Regions from separate parts of the Thioalkalivibrio sp. ALMg13-2 genome, predicted to be linked through region 3. Evidence: predicted binding sites of a transcription regulator. Region 3 holds the regulator's gene; each other region holds the start of a gene.
The links. The regulator FliA, encoded in region 3, starts transcription of late flagellar genes. The targets are predictions, from matches to a motif close to GCTAAAGTTNNNNNNNNNNCNGCCGATA.
Positions count from the first base shown of each region.

Region 1: F618_RS0105455 (putative motility protein) is a predicted target of FliA. The motif match lies at 5,337-5,364, and genes of this name have one in related genera.
Region 2: F618_RS0103035 (methyl-accepting chemotaxis protein) is a predicted target of FliA. The motif match lies at 2,564-2,591, and genes of this name have one in related genera.

Region 1 covers NZ_KB906104.1:169,932-177,573, forward strand. The annotation lists gene F618_RS0105425 (hypothetical protein) at 1-538, opposite strand, end outside; gene F618_RS0105430 (glycosyltransferase family 4 protein) at 535-1,587, opposite strand; gene F618_RS0105435 (6-carboxytetrahydropterin synthase) at 1,593-1,991, opposite strand; gene F618_RS0105440 (zinc-binding alcohol dehydrogenase) at 2,031-3,041, opposite strand; gene F618_RS0105445 (CDP-alcohol phosphatidyltransferase family protein) at 3,178-3,957, shown strand; gene F618_RS0105450 (YceI family protein) at 3,950-4,588, shown strand; gene F618_RS0105455 (putative motility protein) at 5,059-5,271, opposite strand; gene F618_RS0105460 (class I SAM-dependent methyltransferase) at 5,506-6,135, opposite strand; gene F618_RS0105465 (uracil-xanthine permease family protein) at 6,474-7,642, shown strand, end outside.
Region 2 covers NZ_KB906102.1:72,684-80,325, reverse strand. The annotation lists gene F618_RS0103055 (hypothetical protein) at 1-234, opposite strand, end outside; gene F618_RS0103050 (rhodanese-like domain-containing protein) at 400-819, opposite strand; gene F618_RS0103045 (alternative oxidase) at 1,056-1,685, shown strand; gene F618_RS0103040 (hypothetical protein) at 1,767-2,387, shown strand; gene F618_RS0103035 (methyl-accepting chemotaxis protein) at 2,652-4,286, shown strand; gene F618_RS0103030 (DsrE family protein) at 4,634-5,068, shown strand; gene F618_RS0103025 (hypothetical protein) at 5,241-5,510, shown strand; gene F618_RS0103020 (class I SAM-dependent methyltransferase) at 5,549-6,166, opposite strand; gene F618_RS0103015 (DUF3817 domain-containing protein) at 6,276-6,578, shown strand; gene F618_RS0103010 (antibiotic biosynthesis monooxygenase) at 6,841-7,188, shown strand; gene F618_RS0103005 (plastocyanin/azurin family copper-binding protein) at 7,348-7,642, opposite strand, start outside.
Region 3 covers NZ_KB906103.1:48,362-56,003, reverse strand. The annotation lists gene F618_RS0104050 (protein phosphatase CheZ) at 1-742, opposite strand, end outside; gene cheY (chemotaxis response regulator CheY) at 838-1,218, opposite strand; gene F618_RS0104040 (RNA polymerase sigma factor FliA) at 1,260-2,027, opposite strand; gene F618_RS0104035 (MinD/ParA family protein) at 2,024-2,848, opposite strand; partial or broken gene flhF (flagellar biosynthesis protein FlhF) at 3,017-4,109, opposite strand; gene flhA (flagellar biosynthesis protein FlhA) at 4,153-6,255, opposite strand; gene flhB (flagellar biosynthesis protein FlhB) at 6,255-7,406, opposite strand; gene fliR (flagellar biosynthetic protein FliR) at 7,408-7,642, opposite strand, start outside.

The sequences.
Region 1 (7,642 bases), on a different contig from region 3:
GGGCCGCGCCGAACCCCTTGTCCGAGCGCTGGTGCCGATTGACCGCGTCCTCCAACGCGGCATCCAGGGCATGCGGCTGCGACCAGCGAATCCGCCCGTCATAACTCAGTGCGAACAACACCGCGGCACCCTGTTCGGCGCAGGCCACAAGCAACCGGTCCAGCCAGTCCTCCGAAACCAGATCCAGCAGCGCCGAACCGGTCACCAGCGATGATCCGCTCGCGAGGGCCGCAGCCGGATCGTCGGCCAGGTCGCTCACCCACCGCTCGAGCTCGATCCCGGCGCCGGGAGCGCCGGCGCGGCCCAGCAGCCCGGTATCGTGATCCACCAGCCGCCAGTGTTGCGGGGACGGCAATCGCGGCGCGAGGTAGCGCAGGTTGGAGCCGGTGCCGCTGCCCAGATCCGTCACCTCAAGGGGGGCGGCGACACGACGCCCAGCCAGATGCGCACGCAGGGATTCGACCAGGGCCTCCGGCCGGGCGGCATGATCGGCTGCCTCGCGCAGGGCCAGCCAGTCGGCGTCGAAGGATTCCGTCATTGCAGCCACGCCTCCAGCGTCTGTTCCAGTGCGGCCACCGCACCATCCCAGTCCGAACGTTCCGCCATCGCCTCGCGCGCCACCCGTCCCATCCGGTGGCGCGCTCCAGCATCGACCAACAAGGCGTCGATGGCCTCGGCAAGCGCCCCGATATCTCCCGGCGGCACCAGCCGGCCGGCCCCCTCCGGCACGGTCGCAGGGATCGCCCCACCGGTGGTACCGATCACCGGCAGGCCGCGCGCCATTGCCTCGGTATAGGCCATGCCGAAGCCCTCGTAAGCGCTGGGAAGGACAAACAGCGAGGCCCGCCCGTACCAGCCCTCCAGCGCCGCATCATCGCATTCGCCGGCCCACTCGATCCGGTCTCCAAGCCCGGCCTCGGTGATTGCCGCCTCCACCCGCTGCACATAGGCCGCGTCCCGCACCCGCGAACCCACCAAGACCGCCCGCCAGTCCGTGGTCCGTATGCACGCCAGGGCCTGCACCAGTTCCAGCTGGCCCTTGCGCGGCACGACCGAGCCCACACAGAGCAGCAGCGGCCGCTCGCCGGGACCGGGCCCCAACGCCTGCGGCCGCGGTTCGATCCCCGGCGGTATCGCCTGGAGCCGCCCGGAAGACACCCCCCAGGTGGCCACCTGCCCGGCGGTGAAGGCACTGGTGGCCAGCACGCCCTCTACCTGACCCACGGCGGCGCGTTCACGCGCCAGCAGGTCATCGGCCCGCGCCGGTTCCAGCCCGGTCTCCAGACCCAGCGGGTGATGCAGCAGATAGATCAGACGCAGGCGCTCGGCGTGGCGGGCCAGCACCCTGGGAAAGGCACCCGCCGCCAGGCCATCCAGCAGCACGGCCCGCCTATCGGGAAAGCCCGCAAGCGCGGCGTCCAGGGCCGACTCGGCCGCCGGGTTCGGCCCGGGGAATGCCCCCTCCAGCTCGCGCACCGTCACCGTCCAGCCGCGCGCCCTCAAGCCCGCGACCATGCGCGCAGCGTAGCGATACCCGCCGGTGCGCTGCTCCAGCGACCCCGGCACCACCAGGCCGAGCTCACGCATTCGGCTCAGGGTGCCGCCTCGTAGCTGGCCCAGGCCACGTGCGACTCGTTCAGCGTCACGCACACCGCGTCCAGCTCGCGGGCCGATTCGCCCAGCTCACCGGCATGGATGGCGCGCGCCACGCGCTGATGCAACGCATGGGCGAGGAACTCGGTGGTGGTGTTCTGGCCGCGAAACTCCTCGCGCTCGTCCAGGTTCTGGTAGTTCAGATCGGCCAGGAGGGCCTTGACCACCTCGCTGGCGCGGCCGATATCCACCACCAGCCCGTCGGCATCCAGTGCCTTGCGGCGGAAGGTGACGTCGACCACGTAGGTCGCGCCGTGGAGCTTCTGGGCCGGGCCAAAGGTCTCGCCGGAAAAGCTGTGGGCGATCATGAAATGATCACGGACGTTCAGGCTGTACATCGGGCAGTTCCCCGCAGGTCGAATTGAACGGAAAAGGGGTCAGTAACGAATCCGGTGGCAGAGCGTGCGTTCGGCCTCGGGCCCGGAGACACGCTGCATTGCCGTCGGCAGGTCCGCGAACGCATCCTCGCCACTGATCAGGGCATCCAGCGCCGGATCGGTCAGCAGCGACAGCGCCAGCGCCAGGCGGCGGCGATAGTCCCAGCGCGCCGCGCGCTCCGGCGGGATGCGTCCGACCTGCGAGCTGCGCAACGTCAGCCGCCGCGAGTGAAAGGCCTCGCCCAGCGGCGCCGGCACCGGCTGATCGCCGTACCAGCTCATCTCCACCACCCGGGCCTCGACCCCGGCGAGCGCCAGCGCCTGCTCCAGCCCGGCCGGGTTGCCGCTGGCATGCACGACCCCGTCCAGGCCCTGGAAGTCCGGATTCGCTTGCGCCGCGTCCGGGGTGCAAAGGCTCAACCCCAGCCGGGCCGCCACAGCCTCGCGCTGGGGGTTGGGGTCGATCAACGTCACCTCGGTGCCGGGGATCGCGCGCAGCAGCCAGGCCACCAGCAGCCCGACCACCCCCGCCCCGATCACGGCGATGCGATCCCCCGGACCGGGGTGCGCATCCCAGACTGCGTTGATCGCCGTCTCCATGTTGGCCGCCAGCACCGCGCGCTCCGCGGGCACCGTATCCGGGATCGGGACCACCGCGTCCGCGGGAACGACGTAGGCGCTCTGGTGCGGATACAGACAGAACACCCGCTGCCCGAGCAGCGCATCCCCTTCGCCCCCCGCCTCGACCGTTCCGACGCTGATGTATCCGTACTTGACCGGCCCGGGGAACTCGCCCGCCTGGAACGGCGCGCGCATTGCCTGATGCTGGCTCGCGGGGACCCGGCCATGAAAGACCAGCGACTCGGTCCCGCGACTGATCGCGGAAAACTGCGTGCGCACCCGCACCTCCCCCGACACCGGCTCCGCCAGTGCCTCCGGGCGCAGTTCGCCCGTGCCGGGACCGACGACCCAGAAGGCCTGTTCGGGAGCTGGCGTGTTCACCGGAGGCACTGCAAGGTCAGGGTGCAAGGCGGCGTCATCATCCGCGCAGTGTGGGCGAAGCGTATTCCACGCGGCAACTCCCGGCGCGCGGCGTGGTCGCAAGGCAAGGCCCCGGAGACCTCCAACGGAGGGCTACAATCCCCACATGGAATCATCCACCGCCAAACGTCGCTCCGCGGCACGGATACGGACCGGTCTCCGCGTCTGGGCGGCCGACGGGCTCGTCGCCGGCCTGCTGGGCCTGGTCGTCACGGCGGCGCTGATGCTGCACGCCGAACTGGGCCCACACGCAATCCTCGGCTTTGTCGTGCTCTGGTTCATGCTCGGCGCCCTGCTCGCCACCACCACCCCCCCGGACGGACTGGCCCGGGACGGGCGTGGCCCCGGCCCGGCCAACCGGGTCACGCTGCTGCGCGCCGCCCTGACCGCACCCCTGGGGGCCCTGGTATTCGTCCCCCCTGCCACGGGTGACCCATTGCTGGCCCTCTGGGTGATTGCGCTGGCGGGTCTGGCCCTGCTGCTGGACGGGCTCGACGGGGCCGTCGCGCGGCGCACCGACAGCGCCACCGCATTCGGGGCCCGCTTCGACATGGAACTGGACGCAGCGATGATCCTGGCTTTGTCCGTGCTCGCCTGGCAGATGACCGCAGTCGGCCCCTGGGTGATCCTGATCGGGCTGATGCGCTATGCCTTCGTGCTGGCCGCCCGCCCCTGGCCCTGGCTGGCCGGGGCGCTGCCACCCAGCCGCCGCCGCCAGACCGTCTGTGTGCTGCAGACCGTGGTGCTGCTTCTGGTGCTGATCCCCGGCCTGCCCGCCAGCGCCGCCATCACCATCGCCCTGGCCGGGCTACTGGCCCTCGGCCTGTCCTTTGCCGTGGATATCCACTGGCTGTACCGCCACCGACCGGAGGTGTGTCATGACTGACGCCCGCAACCACCGCTTTTCCAGCCGCCTGCGCTCCGCGCTCCTGACCTGCCTGCTGACCGCAACCTTCGCCCTGCCCGCTGCCGCCCTGGCCGATGCCGACCGCTGGGTCATCGACCCCGACCACTTCGCAGTCGGTTTCCTGGTCGATCACGCCGGCTACGCCAAGGTCATGGGCATGTTCCTGGAGGCCGAGGGCGAGTTCACCTTCGACCCGGACTCCGGCGAACTGGAGGGCGGCTTCTTCGTCATCAAGACCGACAGCGTGTTCACCAACCACGCCGAGCGCGACGACCACCTGCGCAACGAGGACTTCCTGCACGTCGAGGAATACCCGGAGATGCGCTTCACCGCCACGCGCTACCAGCCCACCGGCGACAACACCGGGCGCCTGAGCGGCGGCCTGGAGCTGCTGGGCGAGACCCGCACCATCCATCTCGACGTGACCATCAACAAGGTCGGGCGCTACCCGTTCCCGCTGGGTGGCCTGTTCGGCCGCCCGTACGTGCTGGGGGCGTCGATGCGTGGCAGCTTTGATCGTTCCGATTTCGGCATGACCTACGGCCTGACCCGCGACATCGTTGGCGACGAGGTCGAACTGATGATCGAGTTCGAGGCGCAGCGGCAGTAACGGACGGCCGCCTGAATGGGTTCACCACGAAGCACTCAAAGAGACGAAGGAAACACCGGGGCGTGTACCCACAGAGGGCACCCAGGGCACGGAGCATGGCAGGCTCCCGGCCTGCCGCGCAGGGCGCGACGGCTCCGGACGGAAGACCACGTGACCGCGGGGTACGGGGGCATCCGGACGCAGCGGCTCCGACACCCGGGACCAAAACACTTCCGCGTCATCCCGGCCGTAGCGCAGCGCAGAGCCGGGATCTCCACACGCCGTTCTAGCCCCAACGTACGGGTCACTCATACCGTGGAGATCCCGGATAACCGCTGCGCGGTTTCCGGGATGACGATGCAGGAGGCGCCTGGAGACCCGGGCCCGCACGGGCCTTGAGCCTGGCTGACGCTCGTTGCCAATCAGGAAACGAAAAGGCCCCGGGCAGTAACGCGCCGGGGCCTTGCAGGGCGAAAGGACTGGGGGGGGCGTCAGGCGGTCGTGTTGATGTTGGTGCCCACGTTTGCCGGCAGACCCTGCGTGGCGGCCTGCATCTCGCCAATGTCGGGCAGCGCCTCCAGCATCGACTGAGCGGCCATCTCCTGCGACTCCATCGCCTTCTTCTGCAGGGCCACATCTTTCTGCATGGCCAGCTGCTGCTGGCTTTGCTGGGTGGCCATTGCGGCAATCGCGCTTGCGTCCATCCTGGTACTCCCGGAATCTGAATGTACAGGCCCGCCAGCGCTCAGGACGACGGACCTGTCCCAGGTGACGGCCGCATCCCGCAAGACTTGAGCCTCCATGCACGATTTTTTCGCACGCGGGAGGATTTTCAACGCACAACTGCACGAACGACGATCAGCACCGGAACTCTCGTTGCCGATGCTTCCCCTTCTTCGCGCCTGCGTGCCCTTCGTGGTGAACAAGGCCCTCGACCTTCAGTCAATCTTCCCGGCGTTGCGTCCGGCAGGATCTTCGGGCGCTCTGCAGACCCGCGCGGCAAAGCGCCGCATCACGCCACGGGCCACGCGATCCTCGGGTTCGATGCAGAACCCGGCCTGCTCCACCGCGGCCTCGGTATCGCGATTGGGATGGCAACCGCCGGTGACGCAGGTCCAGGCCGGCTGCACCCGGTCCTGGGCCCGTCCCAGCAGCGGGCGGGTGTGGCGCACATGCTCCAGCATGCGCAACGCGCCGCCGTCCGCCAGCACCCGGCGCACCTCGCCCAGGGCCCGCGGCGGGTCCTGGACGCTGCAGAAAACCAGGCCGGAGACCACGCTATCGAACACCCCATCCGCAAATGGCAGCGCCTCGGCCTTCGCCACCACCAGCGGGACCGCCGGCGCACGGCGTCGCGCCCTCCGCAGCGCGGCCAGGTCCGGATCCATGCCGATCACTTGCGTCGGATCCGCGTACAGCGGCAGATCGCGCCCGGTCCCGCACCCGACCTCCAGCACCCGGCCTTCGGCGCCCTCGACCAGGCGCCGTCGCCAGCGGCGCAGCCCCAGAAGATCGGCACCGGCCATCAGGCCGTCATACAGCCAGGGGATCTGTTCAAGACCGCGCATCGCGACTCCGTGGTGCCAGGGGGGGAGAAAATGTGACGCATGCCACATTCTTGCGGCGGGTGGCAGGAACCTGTTTCCACAGTCCCTGTCCACTTATACAAGATGCGGAAATCATCGGCTCGTGGCAACGGCAGCCGATGACCCGCCGTTCAGATCACAACCCTCCATCACACGGGTGTCTGAACGATCTTGGGCCCGGCCATTGCGCCGGGTCTTTTTTTGTCTGGTTGCCCGTCCCCAACGACTCGCGGGCAACGCCCAACCAAAACCTCCTGGGCTCCCGACACCACGTGGCTGTTATGATTGCGCGCTTTCGCCAACCGCGCCCAGGGGGCACCGTGGCCGAAGCTTCCCAGTCGAAGATCATCTATGAGGTGGACGATCACCCGCCTCCGGTCAAATGCACAATCAGTGCGCTGCAGAGCCTGTTGTTGGTCGCACCGGCCATCATCATCGCCCCCCTGATCCTGGCCCGCGCCATCGGTCTCGATCTGGCCGCGACCCAGTGGACCGTATTCGCCGCCCTCATCGGCAGCGCGCTTGCCACACTGATTCAGGTCCGCCGCGTCGGCCCGATCGGATCGGGCTACCTGATCTTCATGGGGACCTCGACCGCCTACCTGGCCGTGGGCATCGAGGCCGCCCTGGTCGGCGGCATGGCGCTGGTCGGCACCCTTGCAGTGCTGTCGGCCCCGGTACAGTTTCTGTTCGCGCGCTATCTCGGGCTATTCCGCCGCATCATCACGCCCACCGTCAGTGGGGTCGTGATCATGCTGGTGGTGCTCGGCGTAATCCCCACCACAGCCGACATGATGCAGGGTGAAGGAGACTACGAGGGGACCTGGCGGGCGCTGGTGGTGGCCCTGTTCACACTCGGGTTCACCATTCTCGTGGCGGTCTTCGGCGGACGCCTGCTGCGGCTGTGGGCGCCCATCATGGGACTGGGCTCCGGGATCGTGGTCGCGATGATCTTCGGCGTCACGGATTTCTCGGAGGTCACCGAGGCCGCCTGGTTCGGCCTGCCGCCGCTGGAATGGCCCGGCTTTTATTTCGAGTTCTCGCCCACCTGGTTCACGCTGCTTCTGACCTTCGCGATCGTGACCCTGGTCGGAGCGGTGGAGTCCATTGGCGATACCCAGGTCGCGCAGCGCAACTCCTACCGCACCCCGCGCAAGATCGACCACGACCGCGTGCGCGGCGGGCTGTATGCGGACGGCCTGGGCAACATGATCGCCGGCAGCCTGGGCACACTGCCCAACACGACCTATGGCATTGGCGTCTCCTCGATCGAGCTGACCGGCATGGCCGCCCGCCGGGTCGGCTACTACTTCGCCGCCTTTCTCGCGCTGATCGCGCTGATTCCCAAGCTCAACATGCTGATGATCTCGCTGCCAGGCCCCGTCTTCGGCGCGTTCCTGCTCATTTTGCTGGCCCTGTTGTTCGTCGCGGGGATCCGCCTGTGCGCCCAGGACGGCCTCAACTACCAGAGCGGGCTGATCATCGGTGT
Region 2 (7,642 bases), on a different contig from region 3:
ATACGGCAGCCGGGCGTGCACCGCCCCCTCGACGACGCCGCCCTGCACAGTGGAGGTAACGGCAATCGGCTCGCCCAGCGGTGATTCGGCAATGGCGGCCAGCCAGTCTTCGGCGCCATCCGCATGCGCCAGTAGAGGACTTCCGACAAGCAGAGCCAACCCGACAAGCGCGACGATGTGCAGTCGGCAGCACCAGGATTGGTGGGCAAACGGAACGGCCGGCAGTCGCAGCATGGCAGCGCCCCTCCGTAGAATCACCCGGCCGGCGCCCATTGACGGTCATGACGGGGACGGCCCCGGGTCAGGGCCCGAAACGGTGACCATTGAGGCGAAATCGCCCCTACTCACCTCCTTAGATAGCCCATATCCGCGATCAACACTGGCGAACATGCCAATGGATCATGTGTCTCCCTTGCTGGTCCAGCCGCGGAAACCTTCCCGGACGGAAAGGCAGCGTGCATACCCGAGGTCCCGCAGGAGCTCTGCGGCACGCAGGCTGCGGCGGCCGCTGTTGCACAGGCACAGCAGGATCTGGTCCTGGGTGACGTGGTGGCGGTTGATCAGGGAGATGAAGTGCTGGAAATCCCGCTCGTCCGGCTCGTCCGCATCCAGCAGTTCCTGTTCCTCCTCGGACAGCTCGCGACCCAGCAACTGCTTCAGGCGGAACAGGGGCACAGGGACGGCACCTTCTACCGCGCCTTCCAGCTCCAGTTCGAAGGGCTGACGGATATCCAGCAACACGGCCAGGCCGATATCGACCAGTTCGCGCGCCGCGTTCACGCTGATCTCCAGCTGCGGCTTGCTCGTTTCGTTCGCCATGCGCTCTCCTTTGATGTTCGCCTCTCTCTGAGGCCGCCTTCTCGGCTCCCGGTTCCCCCGATTGCACCGCCCGATCCACAACCTCGACATTGGACATCAGAAACCCGGTCCGGGCTTCTGTCATGCCTGAGGTTTCACGCTCTGTGAAGCGGCCCCACGACATTTCAGACGGCGGGTTCTATGCTCCATGGATACCTGCCGCCTGAAACGGCGCACTGATCAGCGTTAGGGGCAGCATGCCGAACGACCACGATATCGACCTGAGCCGCCACCACGAACCCCGTGATTTCTCCGACCGCGTCGCACGGGGCTTTACCTCGCTGATGCGATTCTTCGCCGACACCTTCTTTGCCCGGCGCTACGGACACCGCGCCGTGGTCCTGGAGACGGTTGCGGGCGTCCCCGGCATGGTGGGCGCCACGCTGCAGCACCTGCGCTCGCTGCGGCGCATGGAGGATGACCACGGATGGATCCGCACGCTGATGGACGAGGCCGAGAACGAGCGCATGCACCTGCTCACCTTCATCGAGATCACCTCGCCCAACTGGCTGGAGCGCTTCCTGATCATCCTGGCGCAGGGCTTCTTCTACACGTTGTTCTTTATGATCTACATCCTCTCGTCGCGTACGGCGCACCGGATCGTAGGCTACTTCGAAGAGGAAGCGGTCGTCAGCTACACCGAGTACCTGGAGGAAGTGGAGTCCGGCGGGCTCGATAACGTCGCCGCGCCGGCACGCGCGATCCAGTACTGGAACCTTCCGGAAGATGCCCGCCTGTCCGACGTCATCCGCGCGGTACGCGCCGACGAGGCAGGCCACCGGGACGTCAACCACGGCTTCGCCGACCTGCTCGGCAAGAAGGACTGACCCAGGCGCTCTCCCGCGACCTGACGGGGCCGGTTTTCGGGCACTATCGTGTGGCCGTATGCGAACGACAGGGAGACGGCCGTGAACGACGAGACAACCGGCGGGACCGAGGGCGCACTCCCCCTGCAGCGGCTGGCGGGATGGGGGCTGCGCGGTATCGCGGTCCTGACGGGCCTGGGCGGGCTACTGACATCGGTGACGCTCTGGGCGCTGGCACAGGAAACGCCGCAGGTGCCCTGGCCGGTCGCATCCCTGGTGTTGCTGCAGGCCCTCTTTGCCGTTGCAGTGCTGGCCTGGGTCGTGCTCCTGTGGCGAAGGGCCCGCGCACTGGGCGCGCTGGAGACGCGGGACTATCCCGCCATCACCTGCGTTGTCGTCTGCACACGGCTGGTCGGCGAGCTGCTGGCGATTGCCTTCGTGCTGCTCGCGCTGGCGTTGTCGGTCATCTCCCTGACAGCGGTGGAGCCCTTTGCGGGCACCGCGGTGGCCGCGTTCGGCCTTGAAGCCGAGCTGGTGGAACCGGCGAGCTGGGGACTGGCCATCCTGACGGCGATCCTCTGGCCCCTCGCCGGGTTGTTCGCGGGCGGTTTGGTCCTGTTCGCGGCCTACCTGTTCGCCGATGCCATGACGGCCATGCTGGAGTATGTGCGCGACGTGCGGCGCATCCGCGAGACCCTGTCGTCCGGACCGTCCGCGAGATGAAGTAGAACGCGAGACCTTCGCGACCTTCGGGTTCAAACCTTGCCTTTTGCTTCGTCAGTCGGCCCCGCAGAAAACGCCGGTGAACCCCCGGCAAGTACGCCGCCAACCGCGCAGGCCCGACACCCGTTCGAACCGGCTGGCAGCGGACTCTAGCGGACGTCGCAACGGGTGATCCACCTCAAGGTTTGGCCGGCCAGGCCGTTTACAGTGGTCAAGGCCCGAGGTTGCGGGCTGCTCACAATACTGGCCACACAAGGACCGCCCATGAATTTCCGCTCGCTCTCTGTTCGATCCAAGCTGGTCATCACCATCGTGGTACCCGTGGCCGCGCTCCTGCTGTTGGCGGCCCTGGCCGCACGCGGCACAGCCAACATCGAAGAGGGCGTGCAGAACATCTATCACGACCGCGTCGTGCCCCTGCAGCAGCTGAAGACCATCGCCGACAACTATGCGGTGCTGGTCATCGACGCGGTCAACAAGGCGGACGCCGGACGGATGACGGCGGAAGAGGCACTCGCCGACGTCCGTGAGGCACGAGAGGAGATCGCCGAGATCTGGGATGCCTACCTGGCCACGACCCTGACGCCCCGTGAGCAGGAACTGGCTGATGGTGCCCGCGGGTTGTTCCGCGCAGCCAACGCCCACCTGGACCGTCTGGAGGGGGCTCTTGGCGGGATGTCCGGCGATGTCCAGGGCGAGCTCGACGCCTTCAACGGTCCCCTGTACGACACCATCGATCCGATCAGCGACCAGATTACCCAGCTGGTCGACCTGCAGATCGATGTTGCCGGGACCGAGGCCGAGCGGGTATCGGCGTTCTACACCCAGGTTCTGGTGCGCAGCGGCGCGCTGATGCTGGTGGTCTTGATCATCGTCGTGGTCACCGGGGTGTGGACGTATCGCTCGGTGGCACTCCCGATCTCGCGGATGCGCGCGACACTCACGGAGATCGCCGAGCACCATGACCTCTCGCGCCGGGTCGACGTTCGCTCCGACGACGAGATCGGCGCCACTGCAGGCGCCCTGAACAGTATGCTCGACCAATTCCAGGACTCGATCCGCGAGTTGCGCACCCTGACGGACCAGATGGCCTCTGCCGCGGAACAGCTGTCCGCCGTCAGTACCCAGACCAACGGGAACATCGACCAACAGCGCTCGCAGACCGAACAGGTCTCGACGGCGATGAACGAGATGGCCGCGACGGTGCAGGAGGTCGCGCGCAACGCCTCCGATGCCGCGTCCTCCAGCCAGGAAGCCGATCAGGAGTCCCGCGCGGGTGGCGAAGTGGTGCGCACGGTGGTCAGCGACATCGGACGTCTGTCGGGCGAAGTCGCGACCATCGAGGAATCCGTGCGCAACCTGGACGAGAAGGGGCAGCAGATTGGCTCGGTGCTCGACGTCATTCGCGGCATTGCCGAGCAGACCAACCTCCTGGCCCTGAATGCGGCCATCGAGGCCGCCCGCGCCGGCGAACAGGGACGCGGCTTCGCCGTGGTCGCCGACGAGGTACGTACCCTCGCCTCGCGCACGCAGGACTCCACGGCGGATATCCAGGCGATGATCGAGTCGCTGCAGGCGGGTACCCGCAACGCCGTCACCGCGATGGGCCGCGGCCGCGAAATGGCCGAGGCCACCAGCAACGACGCCGAACGCGCCGGCGAGGCGCTGGAATCCATCGTCCAGGCGGTCGGCCGAATCAGCGACATGACCACACAGATCGCCAGCGCGGCGGAAGAACAAAACGCGGTGGCCGAAGAGATCAACCGGAACATCTACGCCATCAATGACATCACCGGCGATACCGCCAACGGGGCCCGCCAGACGGCCACCGCCAGCCAGGAGGTCGCGGACATCGCCTCGCGCGTACGCGACCTGGCCTCCGCCTACCGCATTGGCTGACCCCCACGCTTATAGGGCACCGTGAGCTCGGCTTCGGGTCCAGGGTTGCGACTTGCCAGGCGGATCGCCACCGCCTTGCAAGAAAGTACCCGAAGAAGCGGATCCGTCAGGAGCAGCCGCGCGATCCGAGCTTGCGATGCGGAAAATGGGGGCTCGTCACAGGGCACCAGGAACTCCAGCCGCCGAACGCACTCCCAGATTTAAGTTGCCCGCGATGCCTCCACCCGACGAAGGTGGACCCATGCGGGGTGGCCCGGCAAACGCGATCTAGACGCATTCTTTTGCATTTAGTATCAGCATACGATTATATTCTGGCATTCCACTTTAAGAACCGATCAGGAGCTTCCATGCGAGCCATCAAGACTCTAGCCGCTTCCGCCCTTCTCGCCCTCGCCGGTGCCGGCACAGTTGCGCAGGCGGATGAGCCCTCCAAGCTGTTCGTCAGCGTCACCTCGGCCGACGACCACACCCAGTTCATGTCCATGGTGTTGGCCAACCAGAGCATGCGTCAGGGTCAGGAGATCCGCGTCCTGCTGTGCGGCCCCGCCGCTACGATGGCGACCGAAGATTTTGAGGGCGCCACCATGCAGCCGGCCGACCGGAACGCGCAGCAGCTGATGATGAACCTGCTCAACAACGGCGCCACCGTTGAGACCTGCGCCATCTTCCTGCCGAACACGGACTACACCGAGGCCGACCTGCTTGACGGCATCACCCCGGCCGACCCGGAAGAAGTCGGTGCCTATATGGCCGATCCGAACGTGCGCTTCTTCTCGAACTGATCGCCCGCTTTCGATGCTGACGGGGCCCTCTTCGGAGGGCCTTTTCCGTTTGGACGGCCGGATTCCATCGCAGGCGGGCCCGGGTACACTGTTTGTTGTCTGGCGGAGCCCAGGCTCCGAGCCCGTCACGCATGGGACCGGGCCGTTCCAAACGAACCCCAGGGGGCCACTTATGAGGCTTTGGTCGAAGTGGAAGAAAGGCGGGGCACTGCTGGCCGATGTCCTGCAACGCCAAGGGATCGACCCGAAGGCGGCCGCGGCACAGGAGAGCTTCAAGCAGATCCTGGACGCTGCGGAGACGGGAGCGGATGAGCGCCTCAAGCGCGAGGCGCAGGACAACGCCCTGTCGAGGGACGAACGCAACACCCGCTGGGAGGCACTGTTTTTCGAGGAGATCCGCTCCCGGGCCAAGGCCCATGCCGCGGAGGTCAAACGCCGCTGATCGCCGCGTCGGCACCGCTGAACGTGGAGCACTCGGGATCAGTCGTTCTTGCGGAACACGCACCAGTTGAACGACTGCTCGGTCTCGCCCGGGGTCACGTGGACCTCCCGCTGCGACTTCACCAGCGCGAAATCCGGGCCGAACGCGCCCTGCAGGGTCTCCGGGGAATGCCGTTGCACCGGCAGGCCGGAACATTTTTCCGGGCCATCCAGCGCAAAGGTCCCGATTACGATATGCCCCCCCGGGCGAAGGGCATGCTGCATCTGCCTCGCGTATTGGGCGCGTTGATCCGGATCGGTCAGGAAGTGAAACACCGCGCGGTCATGCCAGACATCCAACGCGGCCTCCGGGAATGCGTGTTCCAGTACGTCCGCTTCCTGCCATGCGACCGCTGCGGCGCGTCCCCCGACCCGCTCGCGCGCCTTCTCGAGCGCCGCCCCGGACAGATCCAGCACCGTCAGGTTGCGATAGCCTTCAGCCAGCAGTTCGTCCACCAGGACCGAGGCACCGCCACCGATATCGACAATCGCGGCATCGGGGGCCGACGCCACCGCCCGAATCAGGGCTCGCGACGTCCGCGCCTCCGCCTGATACCACCCCACGGCATCGGTGGCGCAGGTCTGGTAGACGTCTTCCCAGTGCGGCTTGGTGCTCATGCGGGTTCCTGGTTACCGGAGCAAAGGCTTCTCGTACCGGAAGGTTATCAGGCGTTCGGGCCCCGTGTGCTACCCTCCGCGCCGATTCCCATGCCGCCGGGCCAGCCCTATGAAATTCTTCCGCCTGATCAGCATTGTCGAGGGCATTTCCCTCGTCACCCTGCTCTTTGTCGCCATGCCGCTACGCACCTACGCGGATATGCCACTGGCGGTGACCTACGTGGGCTGGGTGCACGGCATCCTGTTCATCGTCTATGGCGCGACGTCGTTGATCGCCAGCCACCTGAGCGGGTGGCCAGTCTGGAAATGGCTGCTGGTCCTGTTCCTTGGGGTGGTGCCCTTCGGCTTTCTCTACGTCGACCACCTGATCCGGCGCGAAATCTCCAACGCAAGCGCGGCCAGGACGGCCTGACGCCCAATCATCACGGGCCACGACCCAACCGCCTGCTGCCCCCGCTCGTCATCCCGGCCGGAGCGAAGCGCAGAGCCGGGATCTCCTACGTCAGCGACTCCCCCAGCGCCGGAGATCCAGGATCGCCGCTGCGCGGCGTCCGGGATGACGGCCCCAGGTGTGCCTCGATGAATCGGACTGGCCACTCGTCCCTTGAATGCCTTCCCCAGAACCGACGCTCGCGTGGTCTAATCGGCCCTTCATCCCCATACCAAAGCCCGCCATGATCGCCGTAATCTTCGAAGTGGAACCGCATGCGGAACGCAAGCAGGACTACCTGGATGCGGCCGCGAGTCTGCGCGAGCACCTGAAGGACGTCGACGGATTCCTCTCCATCGAGCGTTTCGAAAGCCTGAGCCAGCCGGGCAAGGTGCTGTCACTGTCTTTCTGGCGGGATGAAGCCGCCGTTCGGGAATGGCGCAACCTGGAGGAGCACCGCCAGGTGCAAGCGGCCGGGCGCGGCGGCATCTTCGCCAACTACCGCCTGCGCGTGGCCGAGGTCGTGCGCGACTACGGCATGCAGGACCGCGACCAGGCGCCGGACGACTCCCGCAGCGCCCACGGAGCCTGATCCTCGCCACCAACCCGTCACACGCGGCTCGATCGCGATCGGGCCGCGTCCAGCCGACCTGCCGAGTGTTCAGGAAACACTGATGGGCTGGCATTTTGTTACTGCACGCTGCAGCCCCCGTGCTCCGAGAGGGCCAGGATGGCCTGACTCAGCGCTGACCTACCCAGGATCGCGCACGATGATGCGGCCTTCCATGTACGGGTGCGGGGCACAGATGTAGTCATACGTGCCCGGCTCGGTCAGCGTGACGCTGTCGCTCTCGGCGTGGCCCAGCATCGCCGTAGCGAACGATTGCGGGCCGCGCATGGCGACGGCATTGTGCGCACCCGAGGTCTCCCCAAGACCATAAGTGAAGACATCCTCGTTCACCCAGGTGATCTTGGTGCCCGGCGCCACCTCGACCACCTTCGGGTAGAAGGAATTGCCCTTCATCTCGATCACGACCTCGTCCACA
Region 3 (7,642 bases):
CGTCCTGTCCTTGAACGACATCCGCGCTGGAATCTTGAGTCTTGGGCACACTGGGACCGCGCCCCTTGCGGTCCGCCTCGCGGTCTTCTTCGCCACGATCCAGGGACGCCTCGGCCGCTTCCACCTGCTCCATGCGCCCGCTAGAGAGCCGGATCAGGGTGACGAGGTTCTCTTCGAGATCGGTCACCAACTGGATCACCCGGCGAATCACCTGGCCGGTAATGTCCTGATAACTTTGTGCCATCAGCACCTCGGAGAGCAGACGCCGCAACTCCTCGGCGTCCTCCCCCGCCTGCCCGAAGAAGCTATCCAGCTCACGCGCGAAATCGCGGAATTCGTCCACCGAGAGCTGCCGGTTGCGAAAGCGCGTCCATTTGGCGGTCAAGTCGGCCGCCTGCTGGCTGAACGACTCGGCGATCGGCAGGCTCGACTCAATGGCGCCCATCGTGGCGTGCGCGGCCTGCTCCGTCATGGTGACCACGTAGTTCAGGCGTTCCTTCGCATCCGGGATCTCCGCCTGGGTCAGCTCTACCAGACGCGAGTCGCCACGGAAACTCTGCAAGGCCTCGTGGAGGTCGCGCGTCAGCTTGCCCAGTTCATCGAAGAGCTCGCGGTCGTAAGGGCGCGCAAGATCCTGCACCAGCGCGCGCGCCGCCACGTCGTCGCCCGCCTCGAGCGTCTGCACCAGTTGCCGGGCCAGCTCGAGCTGGCCGTCGCGTGGGGGGTGTTCCTGTTCAGTCATGAGGAGCCTCTTGCTGGTACGGCGCTGAAGGAGCCGGAGTCCGTCCACCCGCGCAAGCGAGATGGACGGACTCCGTATTCACCACCGGGCGATCCTTAGCCCTGTGCTTCAATACGTTCGAAGATCTTGTCGATCTTTTCCTTCAGCGTTTCGGCGGTAAACGGCTTGACCACATAACCGTTCACACCCGCCTCCGCAGCCTCCACGATCTGGTCGCGCTTGGCCTCGGCCGTCACCATCAGCACCGGCATCGACTTCAGGTTGGCGTCCGCCCGGACGGCCTTCAGCAGGTCGATGCCCGGCATGTTGGGCATGTTCCAGTCGGTAATCAGGAAGTCGAAATCACCATTTTGCAGCATCGGCAGCGCGGTGCTGCCGTCGTCGGCTTCCTGCGTATTATTGAAGCCAAGATCGCGCAAGAGGTTCTTGATAATGCGCCGCATCGTGGAAAAGTCGTCCACGATGAGAATTTTCATTCCCTTGTCCACACGTCACTCCGGGATTCGTAAGGTGAGTTTTAGAATAACTGCAAAGCCGAGCCGTCTTCGAGCCACGACCCCATGCGCGCACGCAGCCGAATGACCGCCTGGCTGCGAATCTGGCTCACGCGTGACTCGGTCACGCCCAGAACAGCTCCGATCTCGCGCAGATTCAGTTCTTCGGTGTAATACAGCGACAGCACCAGGCGTTCGCGTTCAGGCAGGTCCCCCAGGGCCTCGGCCAACTCCTCGCGAAACTCGCCAGCCTCAAGGCTACGCGACGGAGAGACTTCCTGCCCCTCAATCACGCGATCGGCCCCGTCATCCCCGCCGCCGAGATCGTCCAGTGCAAACAGATGGGCTCCGGCGTGGTCCTTGAGCATGTCGTAATAATCATCAATGGGCACATCCAGCTCGGCCGCCACCTCGCTCCCACGCGCCGCACGCCCCTCGCGGGCCTCGACGCTCTGAATCGCGGCGGCAATGCGCCGGCTGTTGCGATGCACCGAGCGCGGCGTCCAGTCGCTGCGACGCAGCTCGTCGATCATCGCACCGCGGATGCGGATTCCGGCGTAGGTGGCAAAGGTCGCCCCCTGCCCACCCTCGAACTGCCGCGCCGCCTCCAGCAGACCGATCATGCCGGCCTGGATCAGGTCATCGACCTGGACCGAGGCCGGCAGGCGGGCCATCAGGTGGTGCGCAATGCGGTGCACCAGTTCGACGTGATCGGCAATCAACTTCTCGTGTCCACCGGTCGCGGTGGACGTCGCCTGGTAGCCGGAAAGTCGATTACGCGTCGTCATCATGCGCTCTGCAGCATTCGTTCCACGAAGAACCCGACGCCCCCGTGGTCACCCCCACCTACTGGCCAGCGGTCCACCGTCCGCGCCAGTTCGGCAAACGCCTTGCCGGCCGGACTGCCGGGATACTGCTGAACCACCGGCGCCCTTTTCTGCACGGACTTGCGCAGATGCTCGTCCATGGGGATATAGCCGGCCAGGTCCAGAACCACCTCCGGCAGGTAATTGCCACAGACGGTATTGAGTTTCTGCATCAGCCGCTCCGCACCCTCGCGGCCACTGACCATGTTGGTGACCATGCGGAAACGCCGCAGCCCATGATCGCGGTGCAGCACCTTGATCAGGGCATAGGCATCGGTAATCGAAGCCGGCTCGTCGCAGACCACTACCAGGGTCTCCTGTACCGCCCGGCAGAACGAAGTCACCGACTCCTGCAGGCCCGCAGCGGTATCCACGATCAGGACATCCAGCGGTTTGCGGTAGGCACTGAAGGCATGGATCAGGCCCGCGTGCTCGGCCGGCGTGAGGTTCGCCATCGCCGCGATACCCGAGGCCGACGGGACCACCTTCACCCCGTCCGGCCCCTGGACCAGGACATCGTCCAGGCTGTCCACCGTGCCGGTCACCAGGTCATGCAGGGTGCGCTCCGGGCGCATCCCGAGCAACAGGTCCACGTTGGCCAGGCCCAGATCCGCATCGAACAGCATCACCTCGCGGCCCAACCGGGCCAGGCCGACCGCCAGATTGACCGAGACGTTGGTCTTGCCCACCCCGCCCTTGCCCGAGGCGACCGCAATGACCTTTAACGGCTTGTTAGTGCGTGGCATAGCGCCCCTTTCCAACCGGCTGAATCAGTTCCAGTGTTGCCGGCTCGGCCCCTTGCGCCGGGCGCAGAGGCGAGCGCGAGCGTCGCGGCGGTTCCATTTCCGCAAGCCGCTCGGCGGCCCAGGTCTCGCGTGCATTGCCAGCCGCCCGCGCGCCCTCCGCGTCGTCGTCCAGCGCCATGCGGGTCAGATACCCCGTATCGACCCGGTGAAAATCCTCGGCGATGCGCTGGCCATCGCTCACGAACCCAAGTCCCAGGTGCTGATCCAGCAGTACCGACAGGACCTCGCCCAGCTGTTCCGCCTCGTCCAGCTTGGTCAGCACCAACGCCGAAGGATCCGCCTTGCGAAATGCCTCCAGTACCCGCCGCAACGTACTGCCCTGAGTCGTGGCCGACACGACCAACCAGCTCTCGGCGCGGATATCCGGCGGCAGATGCGCGAACAGCGACTCCTCTTCCACCGCGCGCGGCGCCTGCCCGGCGGTATCCACCAGGATCAGGTGGCCATCGTCCACGCGCCGCGCCAACTCGCGCAGTTCGCGCGCATTCTGCAGCACGCGCACCGAGATCCCCGCCATCTGAGCGAAGGCTTGCAACTGCCGTGTTGCACCGATGCGCTGGCTATCCAGGGTCACCAGCGTAACCGAATCCGGTCCCATCCGACGGATCTGGCGCAGCGCGATCCGCGCCAGCGTGGTGGTCTTTCCGACCCCGGTCGGCCCCACCATCGCCAGCAACCCACCCTCGTCCAGGATCGACGGGCGATGCGTGGCAATCGCGCCCGAAAGCCGCGCGCGGAGACGTTCCCAAGCCTGCTCGGGGGAGCTGTCATCGAGGATGCTGCCCGCCAGACTGCGGGCCAGCGATTCACTGAAGCCCCGGTCGATCAGGCGTGCCTTGCATTCCGCAGCCAGCGGATGGCGGGCCGCCCAGCGGGCCTGGTCGCTCTCCGCATACTGACGCGTCATCAGGCTGCGCAGGTCGCGCAACTCCTGGCGCATCGCCGTGAGCTCGGGGTCGGCCGGCCAGGAAGGCGCCACCGAATTCGGCGCGCGGTCGGCGGTACGTGCCTCGCGGGCCGGATTTGCAGCCTCCTGCTCGCGAACTGGCTCCGAGGACTCGCCATCCTCCAGGGCGGCGACCACCTCCAGCCAGCCATCCACCCGGCGACTGGAGAGGATCACGGCATCCTCTCCCTGTTGTTCGCGCACCTGACGCATGGCGTCGCGCATGTCCCGGGCCCGATATCGTCTGACATTCATGCTTTGATCTCCTGCGCCGCTCACGCGGCGGAACCCCTATGTCTCATGCGGACTGCTTTTGCGTTTCTTCCTGACCGACCGTGGCCACTACCCGAATCCGCCGGTTGTCGGGGATCTCGGTAAACGCCAGGACGGTCAGGCTGCGAACCGCGCCGCGCAACCAGCCGGCAATCCAGGAACGGATCTCCGGTGCCACCACCAGGATCGCCGGTTGACCGGCTGTCTCCTGGCGGCGCGCCGCGTCAGCAACCGAACGCTGCAGCCGTTCCGCCAGCCCGGGCTCCAGTCCAACCGTGCCGCCCGAGCTGCCCTGGAGGGACTTATGCAAGAGCTGTTCCAGCGACGGGTCCAGGGCGATCAGTGGCAGCTCATCCTCCGGTCCTACAAGGTCCTGGACGATGGAGCGCGCCAGCGCGACGCGCACCGCAGCGGTCAAAGTGCCGGGATCCTGACTCTTCACCCCGTCGTCTGCCAGGGTTTCGGCGATCGTCCGCAGATCGCGGATCGAGACCTGCTCCGCCAGCAGGTTCTGCAACACCTTCAGCACGATCGACAACGACAGCGTCTTGGGCACGAGGTTCTCCACCAGCTTCGGCGAATGGCGCGCCAGCTGATCCAGCAGATGCTGTGCCTCCTCGTGTCCGATCAGGCGGTGGGCGTTCTCGCGGAACACCTGCGACAGATGCGTCGCAATCACCGTCGAACAGTCGACCACGGTATAACCGGCACCCTGGGCCTGGTCGCGATCCGAAGGATCGATCCACAGGGCATCCAGGTTGAAGGTCGGGTCCTTGGTCGGGGTACCCGGGACGGTGCCGAAGACCTCGCCCGGATTGATCGCCAGTTCGCGATCGGGAAACACCTCGGCCTCCGCCACAGTGACGCCCAGCAGGCTGATCCGATAGGCGTTCGGGCTCAGCTCCAGGTTGTCGCGGATGTGCACAGGCTGCAGCAGGAAGCCGAGTTCCTGCGACAGCTTGCGGCGCACACCCTTGATCCGCCCCATCAACTGGCCGTCCTGGGTACGGTCCACCAGCGGGATCAGGCGGTAGCCGACCTCCAGGGAGACCAGGTCCACCGGCGGGACATCTTCCCAGGTCAGGTCACGATCCTCCGAGCGTGCCCCACCCTCGTCTTCCTGCGGGATGCGTTCCACCTCCGCCTCGACCTCGCGGCCCTGGCGTTTGAGCAGGTAGGCCCAGCCAAAGATCAGCGCCGCGAGCCCCAGGAACACGGCGTTCGGCATGCCCGGCACGAGGCCCAGCGCGCCGATCACGCCACCGGCGACGTACAGGACCCGCGGGTTGGAGAACATCTGGCCGTAGACCTGCTGACCCATGTCCTGGCTGCTGGTCACGCGGGTCACGATGATCGCGGTGGCAGAAGACAGCACCAGCGACGGGATCTGGGCGACGATGCCGTCGCCAATGGTCAGCAGCACGTAGTTGGTGGCGGCATCGCCGATCGACATGCCGTGCTGCACCGCACCGATAGTCAGCCCGCCGATGATGTTCACGAACAGGATCAGGATCCCCGCGATCGCATCACCGCGAACGAACTTGGAGGCACCGTCCATGGAGCCGTAGAAGTCCGCCTCGCTGGCGATCTCCTCGCGGCGCTTGCGCGCCTCTTCCTGGGTGAGGATCCCGGCATTCAGGTCGGCGTCGATCGCCATCTGCTTGCCCGGCATGGAATCCAGGGTGAAGCGTGCGCTGACCTCGGACACGCGCCCGGCCCCCTTGGTCACCACCACGAAGTTGATGATGATGAGGATCGCGAACACCACCAGCCCCACGGTGTAGTTGCCACCGACCACGAAGTCGCCGAAGGCCTGGATGACTTTGCCGGCGGCATCGGTGCCGGTGTGGCCTTCCAGCAGGATCACGCGGGTGGAGGCGACGTTCAGCGCCAGGCGCAGCAGCGTGGCGACCAGCAACACGGTCGGGAAGACTGCGAATTCCAGCGGCCGCGGGGTGTACACCGCAACCATGATCACGACCAGCGACAGCGCGATATTGAAGGTGAACAGCACGTCCAGCGCCAGCGGCGGCAGCGGCAGAACCATCATCGAGAGCATCGCGATCAGCAGGATCGGCGCCCCCAGACCCCACTTGCCGACGTTACCCAAACGGTCAAAGAAGGCCATTAGTGATCCCTCCGCTTGCCGCGCTGCTTGTCAGGATCCAGATAGTCCTCGGGCACCGGCAGGTCATCCGGCATCTGCGCCTCGGCATCGGCCCGCTTGAGCTGGTAGACGTACGCCAGGATGCGGGCCACGGCCACGAACAGACCGTTGGGAACTTCCTGATTCAGATCGGTGGTGAAATAGATGGCGCGGGCCACGCGCGGGGCCTCGATGCGGATGATCGCGTGTTCGTCCCCGACTGCACGGATCGAGGCGGCCACCTCGTCGACGCCCTTGGCCACCACCTTCGGCGCCGCCATGCGCGAGGCCTCGTAGACGATAGCCACGGCATAGTGGGTCGGGTTGGTGATGATCACGTCGGCCTTGGGGACCTCTTCCATCATTCGCCGCTGCGCCATCTCCTGCTGCAACTGGCGGATCTTTTGTTTGACCTCCGGCTTCCCGTCGGTCTCCTTGTACTCGTCCTTCACTTCCTGCCGAGTCATGCGCAGCTGTTTCTGGTGATTCCACATCTGGAACGGCGCATCGATGGCCGCTACGACGATCAGCGCCGCGGACACCGCGATGAAGGTTCCCAGCACCAGCTGGGCGGCATGGCTAATGCCCTGATGGATGGGCTCGTAGCCAAGCATCAGCAGCCGGTCGGAGAAGGTGGCCAGCACGGCGACCGCGACACTGCTGATCAGTACGAACTTGGCGAAGGTCTTGCCGAACTCCATCAGCCCCTGCCAGGAGAAGATTCGCTTGAGGCCCTTCCCGGGATTCAGCTTGGAGGCCTTGGGCGCGGCGGCCTTCCAGGAAAAATTGGCGCCGCCGATCACGATCGGCGCGAGTACCGCGGCTACGATCAGTACGCCGAACAACGGGAACAGGGTCCGCAGGGTACGGAAGATCTCATCAGCCAGATAAGGCAGTAACAGCGACGAGTCGTAGGCCATCTCGCGTTCGAAATCCAGGCGACTGCTCATCTGTTCAGTAAGTTGCGCCCCCATGTTCGGGCCGTACATCAGCAGGAAGCTCCCGCCCGCCATCAGCACCAGAAAGGTGCTCAGCTCGCGCGAGCGCGGGACCTGGCCCTTCTCCTTCGCCTCGCGCAGGCGTTTCGGAGTGGGCTCTTCGCTTTTTTCCTGTCCGCTCTCGTTCTCGGCCATCTCAGAAGCCCATCCGGGTCTGCATCAGGTTGAAGCCCTCGAGCATCAGCTCGCCGAAGCGTTCGGGCAGGCCCGGCAGGATCAACATCATCAGTACGAACCCGATCAGGATCATCATCGGAAAACCCACCGCGAAGATGTTGAGTTGCGGGGACGCGCGGGTGATGACCCCCATGGAGATATTCACCAACAGAAGCGAGGCAACCGCCGGCAACGCCACCAGCACCGCTCCCACA